DNA from 4 places in the Robertmurraya sp. genome. Region 1 is predicted to be linked to each of the others. Evidence: riboswitches for the same ligand, from Rfam matches in the RefSeq annotation. Region 1 holds a riboswitch; each other region holds the start of a gene.
The links. A riboswitch is a leader RNA that binds a small molecule or an ion and turns the genes downstream of it on or off. The one in region 1 is predicted to bind S-adenosylmethionine.

Region 1 (4,216 bases):
CTACTATCACTATAAGAACATTAAAAAGCAACAAAACAGTACGAATGAGGGTAACTTTTAAAATCTACCATATAATTGTTTTGTCATCTTTCTTTACAAGTCTCCTTCTATTTGTTAAAATTTTTTAATAATTTAAAACATTAAAACCATTGGTTTTTGATAGATTGGGAGGGAATTATTTTGGCAGAATTAAGAAGTAATATGATAAAAAAGGGATTTGATCGCGCACCACACCGAAGCCTTTTACGTGCGGCTGGGGTAAAAGAAGAGGATTTTGGTAAGCCGTTTATCGCGGTAGTTAATTCCTACATTGATATCGTGCCAGGACATGTGCACTTACAGGAGTTTGGAAAAATTGTAAAAGATGCTATCCGTGAAGCGGGCGGAGTTCCATTCGAAATGAACACAATTGGTGTAGATGATGGAATCGCGATGGGTCATATCGGAATGCGCTACTCGCTTCCAAGCCGTGAAATTATTGCTGATTCAGTTGAAACAGTAGTAGCTGCTCACTGGTTTGATGGTATGGTTTGTATCCCGAACTGTGACAAAATCACACCAGGTATGTTAATGGCATCACTTCGTTTAAATATCCCTACTGTTTTCGTAAGTGGTGGACCGATGAAGGCTGGAGTAACTAGCGATGGCAAAAAGATCTCACTTTCTTCTGTATTTGAAGGTGTAGGTGCATACCAAGCTGGAAAAATTGATGACAAGGGACTTTTAGAATTAGAACAGTTCGGCTGTCCTACATGTGGATCTTGTTCTGGTATGTTTACAGCAAACTCGATGAACTGTTTAGCAGAAGCCCTTGGATTGGCTCTACCTGGTAATGGAACGATTTTAGCTGTAGCTCCTGAGCGTAGAGAATTCGTTAGAAAATCAGCAACTCAGTTAATGGAACTAATCGAAAAGGATATTAAGCCTCGTGATATCGTAACGGAAAAAGCAATCGATAACGCATTTGCTCTAGATATGGCTTTAGGTGGTTCTTCGAATACTGTGTTACACACTTTAGCTCTAGCTCATGAAGCAGAGATTGAATACCCAATCGGTAGAATCAATGAAGTAGCAGCACGTGTACCTCACTTATCTAAGCTTGCTCCAGCTTCTGATGTGTTTATTGAAGATTTGCATGAAGCGGGCGGAGTTTCTGCAGTTCTAAACGAGTTATCTAAGAAAGAAGGAGCCCTTCACTTGGATACATTAACAGTTACAGGGAAAACACTTGGTGAAAATATTGCTGGCTGTGATGTTAAGAACTATGATGTGATTCATTCCATTGATAACCCATTTAGCGAAAAGGGTGGACTTGCAGTATTATTTGGAAACCTTGCTCCAGACGGTGCCATCATTAAAACAGGTGGAATCACTGGTGGAAATCGTCATGAAGGACCTGCTGTTGTGTTTGATTCACAAGACGAAGCTCTTCACGGCATTGCGAACGGAAAAGTTAAAGAAGGCGACGTTGTAGTGATCCGTTACGAAGGTCCAAAAGGTGGACCTGGTATGCCTGAAATGCTAGCTCCAACTTCTCAAATCATGGGAATGGGACTTGGCGCGAAGGTTGCTCTTGTAACAGATGGACGCTTCTCTGGTGCTTCACGTGGATTGTCTATCGGTCACGCATCACCGGAAGCTGCTGAAGGTGGACCATTAGCGTTTATCCAAAATGGAGATCAAATTATAATCGATGTTGACGCTCGTTCCATGGACGTTGTTTTATCTGACGAAGAATGGGCAGAGCGTAAAGCAAACTGGAAAGGCTTTGAACCAAAGGTGAAAAAGGGTTATCTAGCTCGTTATTCGAAGCTTGTAACATCTGCTAGCACCGGTGGAGTTATGAAAATCTAATTTTACTCAATGGCACCCATTCACTTTTTGTGGATGGGTGTTTTTATCTTTTTTTAAAATTTTTTCCGCTTACAGCCTCAGTTATGTAAGCGTTCCCCATACATCCTTCTACCAAAAACAGCTGTTGACACTTCTCACCTATTAGATTTATGATTCATGTAACAAATTTAATAAGACCTTTTACTTATCAAGAGCGACCGAGGGATTAGGCCCTATGACGTCCGGCAACCTCCATTTCATGGAACGGTGCCACTTCCTACAGAATGATTCCATTCTGAAAGATAAGTCGTATATATAACGATGCCTCTTTCTGATTGGAAAGAGGCATTTTTGTATTTTTATAGTTTAAGGGGTGACAGAGATGATCGAAGTAAAAGATTTGGTGAAAGTCTACCAAACGAAAAAAGGTGAAGTAACCGGTGTGGACCATGTGTCACTTACCGTGAATAAAGGCGAGATTTTTGGAATTGTTGGCTATAGTGGTGCGGGCAAAAGTTCTTTGTTACGCTGTCTGAATTTATTAGAGGCTCCGACTTCAGGCGAAATTAAGATCGATGGTGTTTCCCTTACTTCTCTTGGGAAAAAGGAGCTTCGGAGCGCTCGTCAAAAAATCGGGATGATCTTCCAACACTTCTATCTCGTAAGCTCAAAGACTGTTTTTGAAAACGTAGCATTTGCTCTAAAAGCGGCTCATAAATCAAAAGCAGAAATTGATGTACGAGTAACAGAGCTACTTGAAATGGTCGGTTTGTCCGATAAGCGTGATGTGTATCCGTCTCAGCTAAGTGGTGGACAAAAACAACGTGTAGGGATTGCGAGAGCATTAGCGAATAACCCCTCCGTTCTCCTTTGTGATGAAGCTACCTCTGCCCTAGACCCGAGCACGACCAAATCAATTTTATCTTTGTTAAAAAAGATTAACCAAGAGCTAGGGTTAACGATTGTACTGATCACACATGAGATGGAAGTCGTAAAAGAGATTTGTGATCGAATGGCTGTTATGCAGGACGGTCGAATAGTTGAGGAAGGGCAAGTGTATGATTTGTTCTCACATCCAACAAACGAACTTACGAAGGAATTCATTAATACAATTCTTCAATTTGATTTACCAGAACACTTACTAACTTCAAGCAAAGGAAAGATTGTGAAGATCCATTTCCGTGGGGCGATTGCAGAGGAGTCAGTGATTTCAGATGCGCTACAGAAGTTCCAAGTGAAGGGCAATATTTTACACGGCAAAATCGAGTACATAAAAGAGACCCCTCTAGGGATTTTCATTATGGAGCTTACTGGAGATCATGCTGAAGTAGAAAAAGCCCTGCAGTACATTACATCTCGAACAGAAAGTTTGGAGGTGATCAGAGATGCCGCTTGATAGCTTGATAGAGTTGCTACCTGATTTAAACAAAGCCTTTTTTGAAACGATTTATATGGTGGGAATATCGATTGTGGTAGCCATGATTGTCGGCTTGCCTGTGGGAGTACTATTGTTTGTTACCGACCGCGGATTATTTTTAGAGAATTCCCTATTTAATCAGATTGTGGGATTTTTAGTGAACATGATTCGCTCGGTTCCGTTTATTATCTTACTCATTGCCCTTTTGCCATTGGCAGACTTGATCGCTGGATCAACAATCGGGCCAACTGCCGCTTCTGTTTCACTCTCAGTAGCTGCGATTCCTTTCTTTGCAAGGTTGGTAGAACAGTCACTGCGTGAGATTGATAAGGGAGTCATTGAAGCAGCGGTCGCGGTCGGGGCTTCCCCGTGGATGATTATCAAGGAGGTTCTTCTGCCAGAAGCAAAACCAGGGATTATCCAAGGCGTGACCATTACGATTATTAGTTTAGTCGCTTACTCAGCGATGGCTGGTATCGTAGGTGGAGGCGGTGTTGGAGATCTAGCCATCCGGTTCGGGTACTACCGATACGACAACACGGTCATGATCACCACCGTTATCATCCTAATCTGCTTAGTCCAGCTCATCCAATTTTTTGGTGACCGACTAGCAAAAGCAGTAAACAAAAGATAAATCACATGTAAGCACTGTCCACTCCAGACGGACAATAATGCACCAACTGTCCACGAAGGGTGACAGACACCATAAAACTATTGGGGGAATATTTACGATGAGAAAGTTATTTTTGAGTTTTGTAATTTTGATTTCTATTGCAGCTCTTGCAGCTTGCGGCGGAAGTTCTGAGGAGGCATCTTCTTCTGAGGAAAGTGCGACTACGAAAAAAGAAGTGAAAATTGGAGCAACATCTGGTCCATACAGCGACATGGTATCAAACGCGATTAAGCCGTTATTAGAGGAAAAAGGCTATGAAGTAGAAGTAGTAGAATTCAGTGACTATGTTCAAC
Region 2 (4,216 bases), on a different contig from region 1:
TCAGCAAATAATATTTATGGACATAACCAAGTATTCACAGCATTAGGTGTTCTTATTCTTTGGGTAGGTTGGTTTGGATTCAATGCTGGTAGTACCGTTTCGGTTGATGCTGGATTCTTTGGATTTGTAGCACTTAACACGAATTTAGCTGCGGGTGCGGGTGCAGTGGCAGCACTAATTATTTCTTGGGTTGTATTAGGAAAATCAGATATTCCAACTATTTTAAATGGTGCACTCGCAGGTCTGGTTGCTATTACAGCATCATGTGCTTTCGTTGATACGTGGGCAGCAGTTGTTATCGGATTTGTAGCTGGAATTCTAGTATTCTATAGCGCGAGATTCTTTGAAAAACGTAAAATTGATGACCCGATCTTTGCCTTATCTGTACATGGTACGGCTGGGGTATGGGGAACACTTTCAACAGGTTTTTTTGCAACACCAGAATTAGCGACAGTTGGTAAGCCTGGTTTATTCTATGGCGGTGGCTTAGAGCAACTTGGAGTTCAAGCAATGGGTGTTGGTGTATCAGGTTTATATGCATTCGTCGTCTCATTTGTTATCCTAGTGATTGCAAAGAAAGTACTTGGAGGATTACGTGTAACTGAAGAAGAAGAAATTATGGGTCTAGATGTAAGTGAACATGGTAGCTACGGATACCCAGAAGTATTTTTAACTAGTGAAAATCAAAAAGTTTCTTCATAATTAATAAGGAGAGCCTCATTTTATGGGGCTTTCCTTATCTACTTAAAGGGCGTGTAGGATTTGAGTTCATATGAATCAATAAAATTATGGAAAGAAACTCATGTTGCAGAGTATATATCAAATTCAGATTCTCTAAATAAGTTCCACGACGAGATTATGATTAAGGTATTTAAGGCTGCGAGTGCCCGAATGAATGCTGAACCTCCGTGTGCCTTTGTATGGTTTATTACTGGTAGCGGGGGACGATTTGAACAAGGAATAATAAGTGACCAAGATCATGGGATTATTTTTCAAGACGATAGTCAAGAGGCTGGTTCTTATTTTAGTGATTTAGGAAATGAATTATCAATTGGATTACAAATAGTTGGTTACCCATTTTGCGATGGTAAGGTAATGAGTTCAAATCCACTATGGTGTCAAACAGCTGCCAGCTGGAATAAACAGGTGGTAAGTTGGATGGAGGAGAGCAGTTGGGTTTCGATTCGTAATTTGCAAATTTTTTATGATGCTAGAAAACTTGTAGGTGACCATGACCTCCTTTACCATCTAAAAAACGTGATCCACGAATATAGCCATTCCCATCCTCAATTTTTAGGCCGATTATTAGAAAATGTAAAACATGTAAAAAAGACAATTGGTCCACTAGGACAAATCATTGTTGAGGAGAAGGGAATACATGCTGGAGCTATTGATTTGAAGTATTCTGCTTTTATACCATATGTGAATGCAGTTCGGCTATTGGCGTGGAAAGAAGGAATAATCGAGACTAGTACAATAGGCAGATTAAAAGAGCTAAACAAATTAGAGAAGTATGAGGAGTTATCTCAATATCAGGAGAATTTTTCGCAACTTCTTCAGTTCCGATTAGATCACCTTTCTATTACGGCTTCTTATGATGATTCCCACTATTTGTATGTAAAAAAACTTACGAAAGACAATCAAAAACTAATTAAAAAGATACTGAAAGATGGAAAGAAGCTGCAGCAATACGTTCAAAGAATGATTGAAAAGGGTGGAAATCATGGCGTTTGAACCATTTATTCATTTTGTGAGGGGAATCCAGGGGAAACTGGGGACAAATGTATATAGTGGCTTACAGGGACAAAACGGTCAGCATGTTGCCTTTTTGCGTCAAATTCAAAAAGAACTGAATTCAGACAATGCCTTACTGATTCCATTGTCTGAATTAGAGGTGACGGTTTTTGACCTTGAAACAACAGGTTTCTTTCCTGAAAAAGGCGATGAAATTTTGTCTATAGGTGCTATAAAGACAAAAGGTGCGTATGTGAAAGAAACCGAGTCCTTTTATTCTTTAGTTCAATATGATAAAGAACTTCCAGTCCAGGTGAAGGAGTTAACAGGAATTTCTGAAGAGGAGCTAAAGAGTGCGCCGCCGTTATCAAATGTTCTGCTGGATTTTTATCACTTTGCTAGAGGAACGCCACTTGTTGCACACCATTCAAATCATGAAAAAAATTTCTTGCAAGCAGCGAACTGGAAACAATTCAAAGCCCCTCAAAAACATCGCATCATTGATACGTCATTTCTATCAAGAGTTGCCGATCCGGAATTAACCCAAAACAAGCTTGAGGATATTTGCGAGCGGTATGGGATAGAAGTAGTGGATAGACATCATGCACTAGGAGACGCTAAATTGACAGCTGTTCTGTGGTGTATTTTTATTGATAAAGCTCAGCAAAAGGGATATGAGACTCTTCAAGATATATATAATCTTATGGCAAAATTGTAAGATTCTATAATTCTTCTTTACTTTTAAAAAAAGTTTGTGCTATTATTATCCATAAATAAATTGAATATTGGATTTCTTATCCAGAGTGGTGGAGGGGCTGGCCCGATGATACCCGGCAACCGATTTTCTTTTTATAGAAAACACGGTGCCAATTCCTGCAAAGCAATTGTGCTTTGACAGATAAGAAGAGATGATAACAATACACCCTCTTCTTTGGAAGAGGGTTTTTTATTTTATCAGAGGAGGAAAACATGATGGAAACGGTGAAAGTGGTTCTTTTAGGATTTGGTACGGTAGGTTCAGGTGTATATGATTCTATCCTTCATACTCATCAGGAGAAGCTGGAAAAGGTAATTGGTAAGAAGGTTGAAATAGTTGGTATTTTAGTGAAGACAGAAAAGGAACGTCAGATTCCCAAGAATATTATTGTAACTACAAAGATTGACGAAATCCTAGCTCTCCCAAAAATAGACTATGTGTTCGAAGCGATTGTTGGTATTGAACCAGCCTATTCCTATATACAGTTATTTTTAGATCGTGGCTGTCATGTCATAAGTGCAAACAAGGAATTGCTTGCTAATCGTGGTGAGGAGCTATCGGAATATGCTTTAAATAAAGGTAAGTTCTTAACGTTTGAGGCAGCCGTTGCGGGAGGGATTCCTTTACTTAGAACGATTATTCAGCTCCTTCAAGTGAATGGGATTTTAGTTCTAGAGGGTATTTTGAATGGAACGAGCAATTACATTCTATCGAAAATGAGAAATGAGAAATTAAGCTTTGAAGATTGCCTGCAAGAGGCACAGCAACTCGGTTACGCAGAGGCTAACCCAGAAAGTGATATTTCTGGTAGAGATACTTTCTACAAGCAAATGATTTTAAGCAGTTTAATCTATCATGAGCAGCCCGACTGGGAAAAGGTTGAAAGAATCGGGATTGAACAAGTCGCATTAGAAGATCTAGCCTTAGGTGAGGTGCATGGATTAAGGCTAAAGCTGCTGGCCTCTTTGAAAAGAGAAGATGAGGGAATCAAAGCAACAGTAAAGCCCACGTTTGTAAGCTCAGAACATCCTCTTTACAATGTGGAGGGAGTAGACAATGGCATTGTTATTAAGACGGATTTGGTTGGGACTCTTATGCTTCAAGGACCAGGAGCTGGTTCAAAGGCTACTGCAAGTGCTATGATTGAAGATTTAGTGCAAATTGAACAACAAAAACAACCGTTGCAGAAAGTTCATCGATATAGCTATCAAACTCAAAATGAAAAAGAGATTAACAAAAGAATTCAATTAGCGGTATTTCCTCTCCAAAATAAGGAGGAATGGCTTAGCTTAAAAGCGGTTTTAAATGAAAACTCAAAGTATGTAAATATCCTTCAAGAAGTTGTTAAAGAGCTTGATGGTAGTATATACGGAAGCTTATTATACGAAGGAGAGCTAGAACGTATAAATCTACCTGTCTTATTTAAACGGTATCCAGTATCACCGATCGGTATAAAAAGAGATCATTTGAATGTAGTTAATAGTTTCTAGGGAAGACGCATAATTATTGCGTCTTTTTTTGTATCGTAATATGGATGCCTCTTTTCCCATTGAAGCATAGCATGTAGTAATGGAGAAAGGAGGTCAAGGATTTGTGATTATCGTTGCGGGAATGAATGTAGAGATACCCCCTTTTCAATTATCCAGCAAACAAGCAGAAATTTTTCACTACTTAAAGAACAGTAGTGAAGTGCATAGTTATGTTCATAATAAAGAGCTTTTGTTT
Region 3 (4,216 bases), on a different contig from region 1:
ACTGAGTTTCAACGGTCTGTTTGGAAGGTCCTTCATTCGATTCCATTTGGGACAACATACAGCTATCAGGATGTAGCAGAAAAGATTGGAAATAGTAAAGCGGTTCGTGCGATCGGACAGGCGAATAAAGCAAATCGTCTTCCTATTATCATTCCATGCCATAGAGTTATAGGGAAAAATAAGAAGCTAACTGGGTATGCAGGAACACGTATAGATATAAAGGAAAAGCTCCTTACATTAGAAGGAGCTGGCTTTAAACAATAGTAAGATTACGAGTAGAGAATCCTTCTACTCGTATTTTTTTGTGTGTAAAAATGTAACTAACTCTTCAATGGATGTGAATTCATTACGCTTAAGAATGAATTCTCTACCTAACGCTAATGATTTTTCTTTCGCTGCAATTCGTTCCTTTTCATCCGATAGACCATCCAAGTCTGCTACATGGGCAAGACCGATTGTTCTTCTTATAAGTTCACAACCTGCAAAACCTACAGCATCCTGAAAGTATTTTTGTAGAGTAGTAGAAAGGAAACCGTCAATACGTGCAAATGGTTCTAAATTGTCATGTTCCCACAGGACTGAAAATTGATTTTGATATACATTCCAGAATGTTCTTACCTGGGAGTATATCGCATCGGATTTTTCTTCAAAGGCAATTGCTTGGAACAATAAATTGGCTATCACTTGACCGATATCAAAACCTACAGGACCAAAGTATGCAAATTCCGGGTCAATTACTTTTGTTTCTTCCTTCGAAACAAATAAGCTGCCTGTATGAAGATCACCATGTAAAAGTGCTTCAGCTTCTGTTAAGAAGCTTTTTCTCAGTAAGGCTACTTGAAGCTTTAACTCTGTATCATTCCATAGTTTTTCAACTGTTGAAGTGAGCTGTGGTTCAAAATCATTTGTCTCTGCATCAAAGTAAGGATCGGAGAAAATTAGGTCCTCAGTAATTTTACATAATTCTGGGTTAATAAATTTTCCAACAAGCTCTTTCTTTTGTCCCTTATCCAACCCAAACTCCGATGTGAAAAAGGTTGTATTGGCTAAGTATGTGCCAAGATGACTTGCAAGCAGGGGATATTCGGTTCCGTCAATTAACCCTTTTCTTGCGATAGTCAAATGAGATAAATCTTCCATAATCGTGATAGCTAACACTTCGTTCGTATAATACACTTCAGGAACAAAGTCTGGAGCATGCTTTTTAAATAGTTTTAATGCTTCTGCTTCAATAGTTGCTCTTTTTAAAGTGAGTGGCCATGACTCTCCTACTACTTTTGCATATGGAAGAGCTTGCTTTATAATGATGCCTTTTCCATCTTGATCTTTAATATGAAAAACTAAATTTAAGTTTCCATCTCCTATTTCTGTACACGACAGAGTACTATTTTCGGAGAATAAATTTCTCTCTTTTGCTAGTGAGATGGCTGTTTCTTCTGTTAATGGTTGATAAGTTTCTTTTACTACTGTTGACATAATGATTATCCTCCTATTGCATAAAAAAACCTCTTTCTACTAGAAAGAGGTTTGAGGCTTTAGTCAACAAACCTCTTATCTACCAGAAAGGAAATTTCTTTCTGTTGGAATTAGCACCGTGCCTTACGGATTTATCCGGCGCTAAAATTAATAGCGCCCCATTTCACAATGGAATTACGGTCGGTTGCTGGGCTTCATCGGGCCAAATCCCTCTGCCTACTCTTGATAAGAGATGTAATTTTCAGTTAATATTCACTGATCAGAATCATATCAGCATAGTGTTAAAGTTGTCAACAGTTTTTAATATAAGTCTGTCCGACGGTCTGAAAATATCGGAATCGTGTTGCGGACTTTCTTCACTTCTGCCAAATCAATTTGACCAGTAACAATAGATTCAAGTTCGTCTCCCTCTGCAATTACTTCTCCCCATGGATTAATAATCAATGAATGACCAGCAAATACATTGTCGGGATCTGAGCCAGAACGATTGCATGCTATAACAAAGCATTGATTTTCAATAGCTCTAGCAATTAATAAAGATCTCCAATGGTTCAAACGAGGGAGAGGCCACTCAGCAACAACCACGATGGTCTCCGCTCCTTCTGTCGTATGAGCACGAATCCATTCAGGAAAGCGAATATCATAGCATATCAATCCTGCAAATAAGTGATTGTCGAGCGCAAATATCCCTTTTGTACTTCCTGATTGAAGATGTTCATGCTCGTTCATTAGTTTAAAAAGATGCGCTTTGCTGTATGTGGAAACAAGTTCTCCTTCGTTATTTATGACAAGTAGTGTGTTATACACACCGTTGTTTTCTTGAGAAGCAACAGATCCACCAACTATATGCACACGATGTTGTTTAGCTAATTTCTGCAAAAATTCAATGCTCTTTTTTGCTTCCACGTCTGCAAGAACATCGAGGCGGGTTAAGTCATAGCCTGTCGTCCATAACTCTGGAAGAATGACTAAGTCAGGTTTTTCAGCCATTGCTGACTCTATTAATCTTTCCGCTTTTTGAAAGTTTTCTTCTACATTTCCAAAGCTTATGTCCATCTGAATACAAGAAACTCTCATAAGAAACCACCTTTTCTAAAAAAATATTAGTAAAAATACTTTACAAGTTGTCATTTACGATATACATTTGTGACTAGTTTTTCAATATAAAAATTGCCAATTACCCGAATATATAAAGTAGGTGGAAAAATGATGATATATCCTCAATCAAAATTATTAAAAAGCTTACCTAAACAATTCTTCGCTTCACTTGTTGCAAAAGTAAATAAGCAGATCAGTGATGGTCATGATGTAATAAACCTTGGTCAGGGAAACCCTGATCAACCGACAGCTTCACATATCGTAAAAGCCCTGCAAGTGGCAGCAGAGAATCCAAATAATCACAAATACTCTCCCTTCCAAGGCTTCGCATCATTAAAAGAGGCTGCTGCGACATTTTATAAAAGAGAATATAACGTAGATATCAATCCAGAGAAAGAAGTTGCCATCCTTTTCGGAGGAAAAGCTGGGCTTGTTGAAATCCCACAATGCCTATTAAACCCAGGTGAACATGTTCTCGTCCCCGATCCGGGTTATCCTGACTATTGGTCGGGAGTTGCTCTTGCACAAGCAGAAATGATTACGATGCCATTGAAGGAGGAAAATCATTTTCTTCCCGATTATACGGCTCTAACAGATAGCGAGCTTGAAAAGGCTAAGCTTATGTTCTTAAATTATCCGAATAACCCGACAGGCGCAATAGCCAATGCTAATTTTTTTGAGGATACGGTTGAACTAGCTAAAGAGCACGAGATTTGTGTTGTTCATGATTTTGCATATGGAGCGATAGGCTTTAATGGTCATAAACCGATTAGTTTCCTACAAACGGAAGGTGCAAAAGACGTGGGGATTGAAATTTATACGTTATCTAAGACGTATAATATGGCTGGTTGGAGAGTAGGCTTTGCGGTTGGAAATGAAAGTGTCATTTCAGCCCTTAATTTGTTGCAAGACCATTTATATGTAAGTCTTTTTGGAGCTGTCCAAGAAGCGGCAGTTACAGCATTAACTGAGTCTCAAAGTTGTGTTCGTGAGTTAAATGCATTGTACGAATCTAGAAGAGACGTCTTTATCGGAGGACTTCAAGAATTAGGTTGGAATGTCGTAGCTCCGGAGGGGTCATTTTTTGCATGGCTAAAGGTTCCTACCGGTTATACATCTGAACAATTTTCAGATCTATTACTAGAAAAAGCACATATTGCTGTTGCCCCTGGAGTTGGTTTTGGTACATGGGGAGAAGGCTATGTCCGAGTTGGGTTACTAACCTCGGAAGCACGTTTGCGAGAAGCGGTTGAAAGAATTTCAAAGCTCCAAATTTTTAGTTAATGTATTGACAGTCGAATTAAATTCTGGAATAATCAAAATCAATTGAAAGTATAAACAATAATTCCATAATGAAAACATTCGTTTTCTTATCAAGAGCAGGTGGAGGGACGAGCCCGACGAAGCCCGGCAACCGACTTACATGTTTTGTAAGCACGGTGCTAATTCTTGCAGCAAAGGCTGATAGATAAGGAGATGTTAGTTTACGATACTAACCTCTTCCTGATGACAAGAAGAGGTTTTTTATGTATATGCGTATAGAAGAGAAAGGACGAAAGCAAATGAGTGAGGTCATCGCAACGTACTTGGTACATGACGCCAAACACAACCCTGAGAAAAAAGCAGAGGAAATTGCGCTTGG
Region 4 (4,216 bases), on a different contig from region 1:
CATTCTCTAACACAGATCCAAAATGAATCGCGTCGAAGATTTGAGGCTCCTTTTCTCTTGAAAGGTTAATGCACTTAGCGTAGCAGCCTCCTTCAATATTAAAGACACCGTTAGCTGACCAGCCGTGTTCATCATCTCCGATTAGGCGTCGATTCGCATCAGCAGATAAGGTTGTTTTACCTGTACCTGATAAACCGAAGAATAAAGCAACATCTCCTTCAACGCCGACATTTGCTGAGCAGTGCATAGGGAGAATATTATTTTCAGGCAGTAAGTAATTCATGATGGAGAAAATAGACTTCTTCATTTCTCCTGCATATTCTGTACCACCGATTAATACCGTCTTTCTTTCAAAGGAGACAATGATAAAAGTCTCAGACTTTGTTCCATCAATAATAGGGTCTGCTTTAAAGTTTGGAGCCGATATGACTGTGAATTGTTCCTCATGAGTCAAAAGCTCTTCTGCTGTTGGTCTAATGAATAACTGGTGGGCAAATAGATTATGCCAAGCAAACTCATTTATCACTTGTATGGGAAGGCGATGTTTCTTATCTGCACCAGCAAACCCTTTGAAAACAAACAGCTCATCTCTATCTTTCAAGTAACTTAGTACTTTATTATATAAACGATCAAACACTTCTGGAGAGATTGGTTGGTTAACCGCTCCCCAGTCAATCTTGTCCTTTGTGGAAGCTTCTTCAACAATGTATTTGTCTTTTGGAGACCGACCAGTATATTTTCCTGTTGTTGCTCGAACAGCTCCAGTCGAAGTCAAGACTCCTTCGTTTCTAGTAAGAACCTTTTCGACTAATTGTGGTACAGATAGTTGCACATGCACATGACCAGAGGCTAACAATTCACTTAATTGGTTAGAAATACGGACAGAGTTCATCTGATGACTACCTACCTTTATTTGTTATTTTTAATTAGTATAACACATTAACTTAATTAGTCTATACTATTTATAAAAATATTAGAGGGTGCAAGGAAAAACATCTTATTTGACCTATTTTATAGCCTTTTTATTTCATAAAAACAAGAATCCGAGTTAATAGTCTATACTATTAAAAGAAGGGACAAATTCAAATGGAAATGATCGCATTATTTGATGCTCAATGTTCATTATGTCAGAACACCAAAAGGCTCTTTCAAAAGCTTGATATTGGAAAAAAGGTGACGTGGATGTCTCTTCAGGAATATGAGAGAAAAGGTTTTAGCCCTCAGTTCAAGGCAGTGGATCTTAGAAGGGAAATTCATGTGATTAATCCAGATGGAAAGGTACTTATAGGATATTGGGCTGTAAGAAGGCTATTGCTTCTTTCTCCTATTACATGCTTGTTCGGGTTAGTGCTTCACCTCCCTTTCGTACATTTAATTGGAAATCGGGTTTACCGACTAATAGCAAAAAATCGTTACAAACTCAATAAAAGGAAATGTGAAGATAACAATTGCTCATTATTTGAAGAATGAACTAACTATTTTTCATAAAGATGTTGACAGTATTTGACGTGATACGGTATTATTCTACATTGAACGGATACTCTCTTATCCCGAGCTGGTGGAGGGACAGGCCCTATGAAACCCAGCAACCTGCTTTAATAATTAATTACGATAACTGTAATTAATATAAAAGAGAAGGTGCTAACCTGAGGCAAGGATTTTAGTCCTTGAACGATAAGAGCGAAAGGCGCAAATTACTTTGCTATCACCCTTTCCTCAAGCAGGGAAGGTTTTTTATTTTGCATAAAGTTTTTATTTGGGTGGGTAATTTTTCAAACCTTCATAATAAAAATGGCATGTTTATTTCATACTACTTAGGGAATGAGTTCCGTATCAAATGGAAGGTTTTGTTTATGTTGATATAATAAGCATACCTTTTTCTCAAGTATAAATAAATAGGAGGTCAGGAGATGTCAAAAAAACGTCGTTTATTTACATCCGAGTCAGTTACTGAAGGTCATCCAGATAAAATCAGTGACCAAATTTCAGACTCAATTTTAGATGCTATTTTAGCAAAAGACGCAAATGCTCGTGTTGCTGCAGAAACGTCAGTAACAACAGGTTTAGTATTAGTTGCTGGGGAAATTACAACCTCTACATACGTAGATATTCCAAAGATTGTTCGTGAAACAATTAAGGAAATTGGGTACACTCGTGCTAAATATGGTTTCGATTCAGAAACATGTGCGGTTTTAACTTCTATTGATGAGCAATCAGCTGATATTGCAATGGGGGTTGACCAAGCATTAGAAGCACGTGAAGGATCTATGTCTGATGAAGAAATCGATGCAATTGGAGCAGGAGACCAAGGGTTAATGTTTGGTTTTGCTTGTAACGAGACAAAAGAGCTTATGCCTCTTCCGATTTCTTTAGCACATAAACTAGCTCGCAGACTAACTGAAGTTCGTAAGGAGGATATTCTTCCTTACCTTCGTCCTGATGGAAAAACTCAGGTTACAGTTGAATACGATGAAAATAATAAGCCAGTTCGTATTGATACAATTGTTATTTCAACACAGCACCATCCTGAAGTAACTTTGGAGCAAATTCAACGTAATCTTAAAGAGTATGTTATTAACCCTGTTGTACCAGAAGAGTTAATTGATGAAAATACAAAGTATTTCATTAACCCAACTGGTCGTTTCGTTATCGGTGGACCACAAGGTGACGCTGGATTAACAGGACGTAAGATTATTGTAGATACGTACGGTGGTTATGCTCGTCACGGTGGCGGTGCATTCTCTGGTAAGGATCCTACAAAGGTTGACCGTTCAGCTGCGTACGCTGCTCGTTATGTAGCAAAGAATCTTGTTGCTGCAGGTTTAGCAGATAAAGTGGAAGTACAGCTTGCATACGCAATCGGTGTTGCACATCCAGTATCTATCTCTATTGATACATTTGGTACTAGCGAAGTAAGTGAAGAAGTTCTTATTGAAGTTGTACGTAATAACTTCGATCTTCGTCCAGCTGGAATCATTAAAATGCTTGATTTAAGACGTCCTATCTATAAGCAAACTGCTGCTTATGGTCACTTTGGGCGTACAGATGTAGATCTTCCATGGGAGCGTACAGATAAAGCTGACACGCTTCGTAAGGAAGCTCTTGAAAGATAATTCAATAGAATAAATTAGCCGGGAGTTACAGAAAATTTGTAACTCCCGGTTTTTCTTTACGTCTATAAGGGTATGGTGGTTTAGAAGCAAAAATGAATGTAAACAATGGGTAGTAAGCTTGAATTTTTAGGAAATGGTCAATTAGACAGTGCGATTCGATAATTTTAATGGTAGTATTAATAGGTATTCTTTCTGAATGGAAGATTAAACTCGTAAGAACGGAGTAGGTGAGTTACATACATGTGTGGTTTTATTGGATGTGTTCATGACAAATCGCAAGTGTTTAGTGATGGACAAAAACAACAATTTGAAAATATGAATAATGTGATTACACATCGCGGACCTGATGATGACGGATATTTTTATGATTCTCATGTTCAATTTGGGTTTCGTCGTTTAAGTATCATTGATATAGAAAGTGGGCATCAACCCCTTCATTTTGAAAACGAAAGATACTGGATTATTTTTAACGGTGAAATCTATAACTATGTTGAGTTGAGAGAAGAACTATTGGCAGAAGGAATAACCTTTGCAACAAGCTCCGATACAGAAGTAATTATTGCCCTATATAGCCATCTGAAGGAAAAAGCGGTGGAGAAGCTTCGTGGAATGTTTGCTTTTGTTATTTGGGATAAGGTTGAAAAGACGCTTTATGGAGCACGTGATCCATTCGGCATTAAGCCTTTCTTCTATTTTGATGACGGGGAAAAGACATTCTTTGCATCTGAGAAAAAGAGTATTTTACTCGCACTGCAGAACGATGTATTAAACTATGATTCTTTGCAGTATTACTTAACGTATCAGTTTGTTCCTGAGCCTTATACGATGTCAGAAGGTATTTCAAAATTAGAACCAGGGCACTACTTTACAAAGAAAATCGGATCTGAAATGGAAATTAAGCGTTATTGGAAGGCTCATTTCCACCCAGTAAGAAAATCAGAGAGTGATTTTGTAAAGGAAATTAAAGATGTTCTTTTTGATTCTGTCAAAATTCATATGAGAAGTGATGTGCCTGTAGGTTCGTTCCTTTCTGGTGGAATTGACTCTTCGATCATTGCTTCCATTGCAAAAGAATTTCATCCGGCGATTAAGACATTTTCTGT

Region 2: another riboswitch for S-adenosylmethionine. It lies ahead of ACGLXV_RS09080 (homoserine dehydrogenase); the one in region 1 lies ahead of ACGLXV_RS10195 (methionine ABC transporter ATP-binding protein).
Region 3: another riboswitch for S-adenosylmethionine. It lies ahead of mtnK (S-methyl-5-thioribose kinase); the one in region 1 lies ahead of ACGLXV_RS10195 (methionine ABC transporter ATP-binding protein).
Region 4: another riboswitch for S-adenosylmethionine. It lies ahead of metK (methionine adenosyltransferase); the one in region 1 lies ahead of ACGLXV_RS10195 (methionine ABC transporter ATP-binding protein).

What each region holds. Positions count from the first base shown of each region.
Region 1 is NZ_JAKFCQ010000072.1:28,824-33,039, reverse strand. Features, by position in the region: gene ilvD (dihydroxy-acid dehydratase) at 181-1,854, shown strand; SAM riboswitch class I at 2,036-2,142, shown strand; gene ACGLXV_RS10195 (methionine ABC transporter ATP-binding protein) at 2,216-3,229, shown strand; gene ACGLXV_RS10190 (methionine ABC transporter permease) at 3,219-3,884, shown strand; gene ACGLXV_RS10185 (MetQ/NlpA family ABC transporter substrate-binding protein) at 3,982-4,216, shown strand, end outside.
Region 2 is NZ_JAKFCQ010000069.1:13,040-17,255, forward strand. Features, by position in the region: gene ACGLXV_RS09065 (ammonium transporter) at 1-702, shown strand, start outside; gene ACGLXV_RS09070 (DUF294 nucleotidyltransferase-like domain-containing protein) at 763-1,734, shown strand; gene ACGLXV_RS09075 (exonuclease domain-containing protein) at 1,724-2,452, shown strand; SAM riboswitch class I at 2,526-2,639, shown strand; gene ACGLXV_RS09080 (homoserine dehydrogenase) at 2,704-3,981, shown strand; gene ACGLXV_RS09085 (protein-glutamine gamma-glutamyltransferase) at 4,085-4,216, shown strand, end outside.
Region 3 is NZ_JAKFCQ010000069.1:45,505-49,720, forward strand. Features, by position in the region: gene ACGLXV_RS09225 (methylated-DNA--[protein]-cysteine S-methyltransferase) at 1-264, shown strand, start outside; gene mtnK (S-methyl-5-thioribose kinase) at 289-1,476, opposite strand; SAM riboswitch class I at 1,549-1,708, opposite strand; gene ACGLXV_RS09235 (carbon-nitrogen family hydrolase) at 1,777-2,553, opposite strand; gene ACGLXV_RS09240 (pyridoxal phosphate-dependent aminotransferase) at 2,683-3,858, shown strand; SAM riboswitch class I at 3,942-4,049, shown strand; gene ACGLXV_RS09245 (2,3-diketo-5-methylthiopentyl-1-phosphate enolase) at 4,137-4,216, shown strand, end outside.
Region 4 is NZ_JAKFCQ010000085.1:13,452-17,667, forward strand. Features, by position in the region: gene pckA (phosphoenolpyruvate carboxykinase (ATP)) at 1-892, opposite strand, end outside; gene ACGLXV_RS11810 (thiol-disulfide oxidoreductase DCC family protein) at 1,087-1,470, shown strand; SAM riboswitch class I at 1,543-1,681, shown strand; gene metK (methionine adenosyltransferase) at 1,911-3,113, shown strand; gene asnB (asparagine synthase (glutamine-hydrolyzing)) at 3,354-4,216, shown strand, end outside.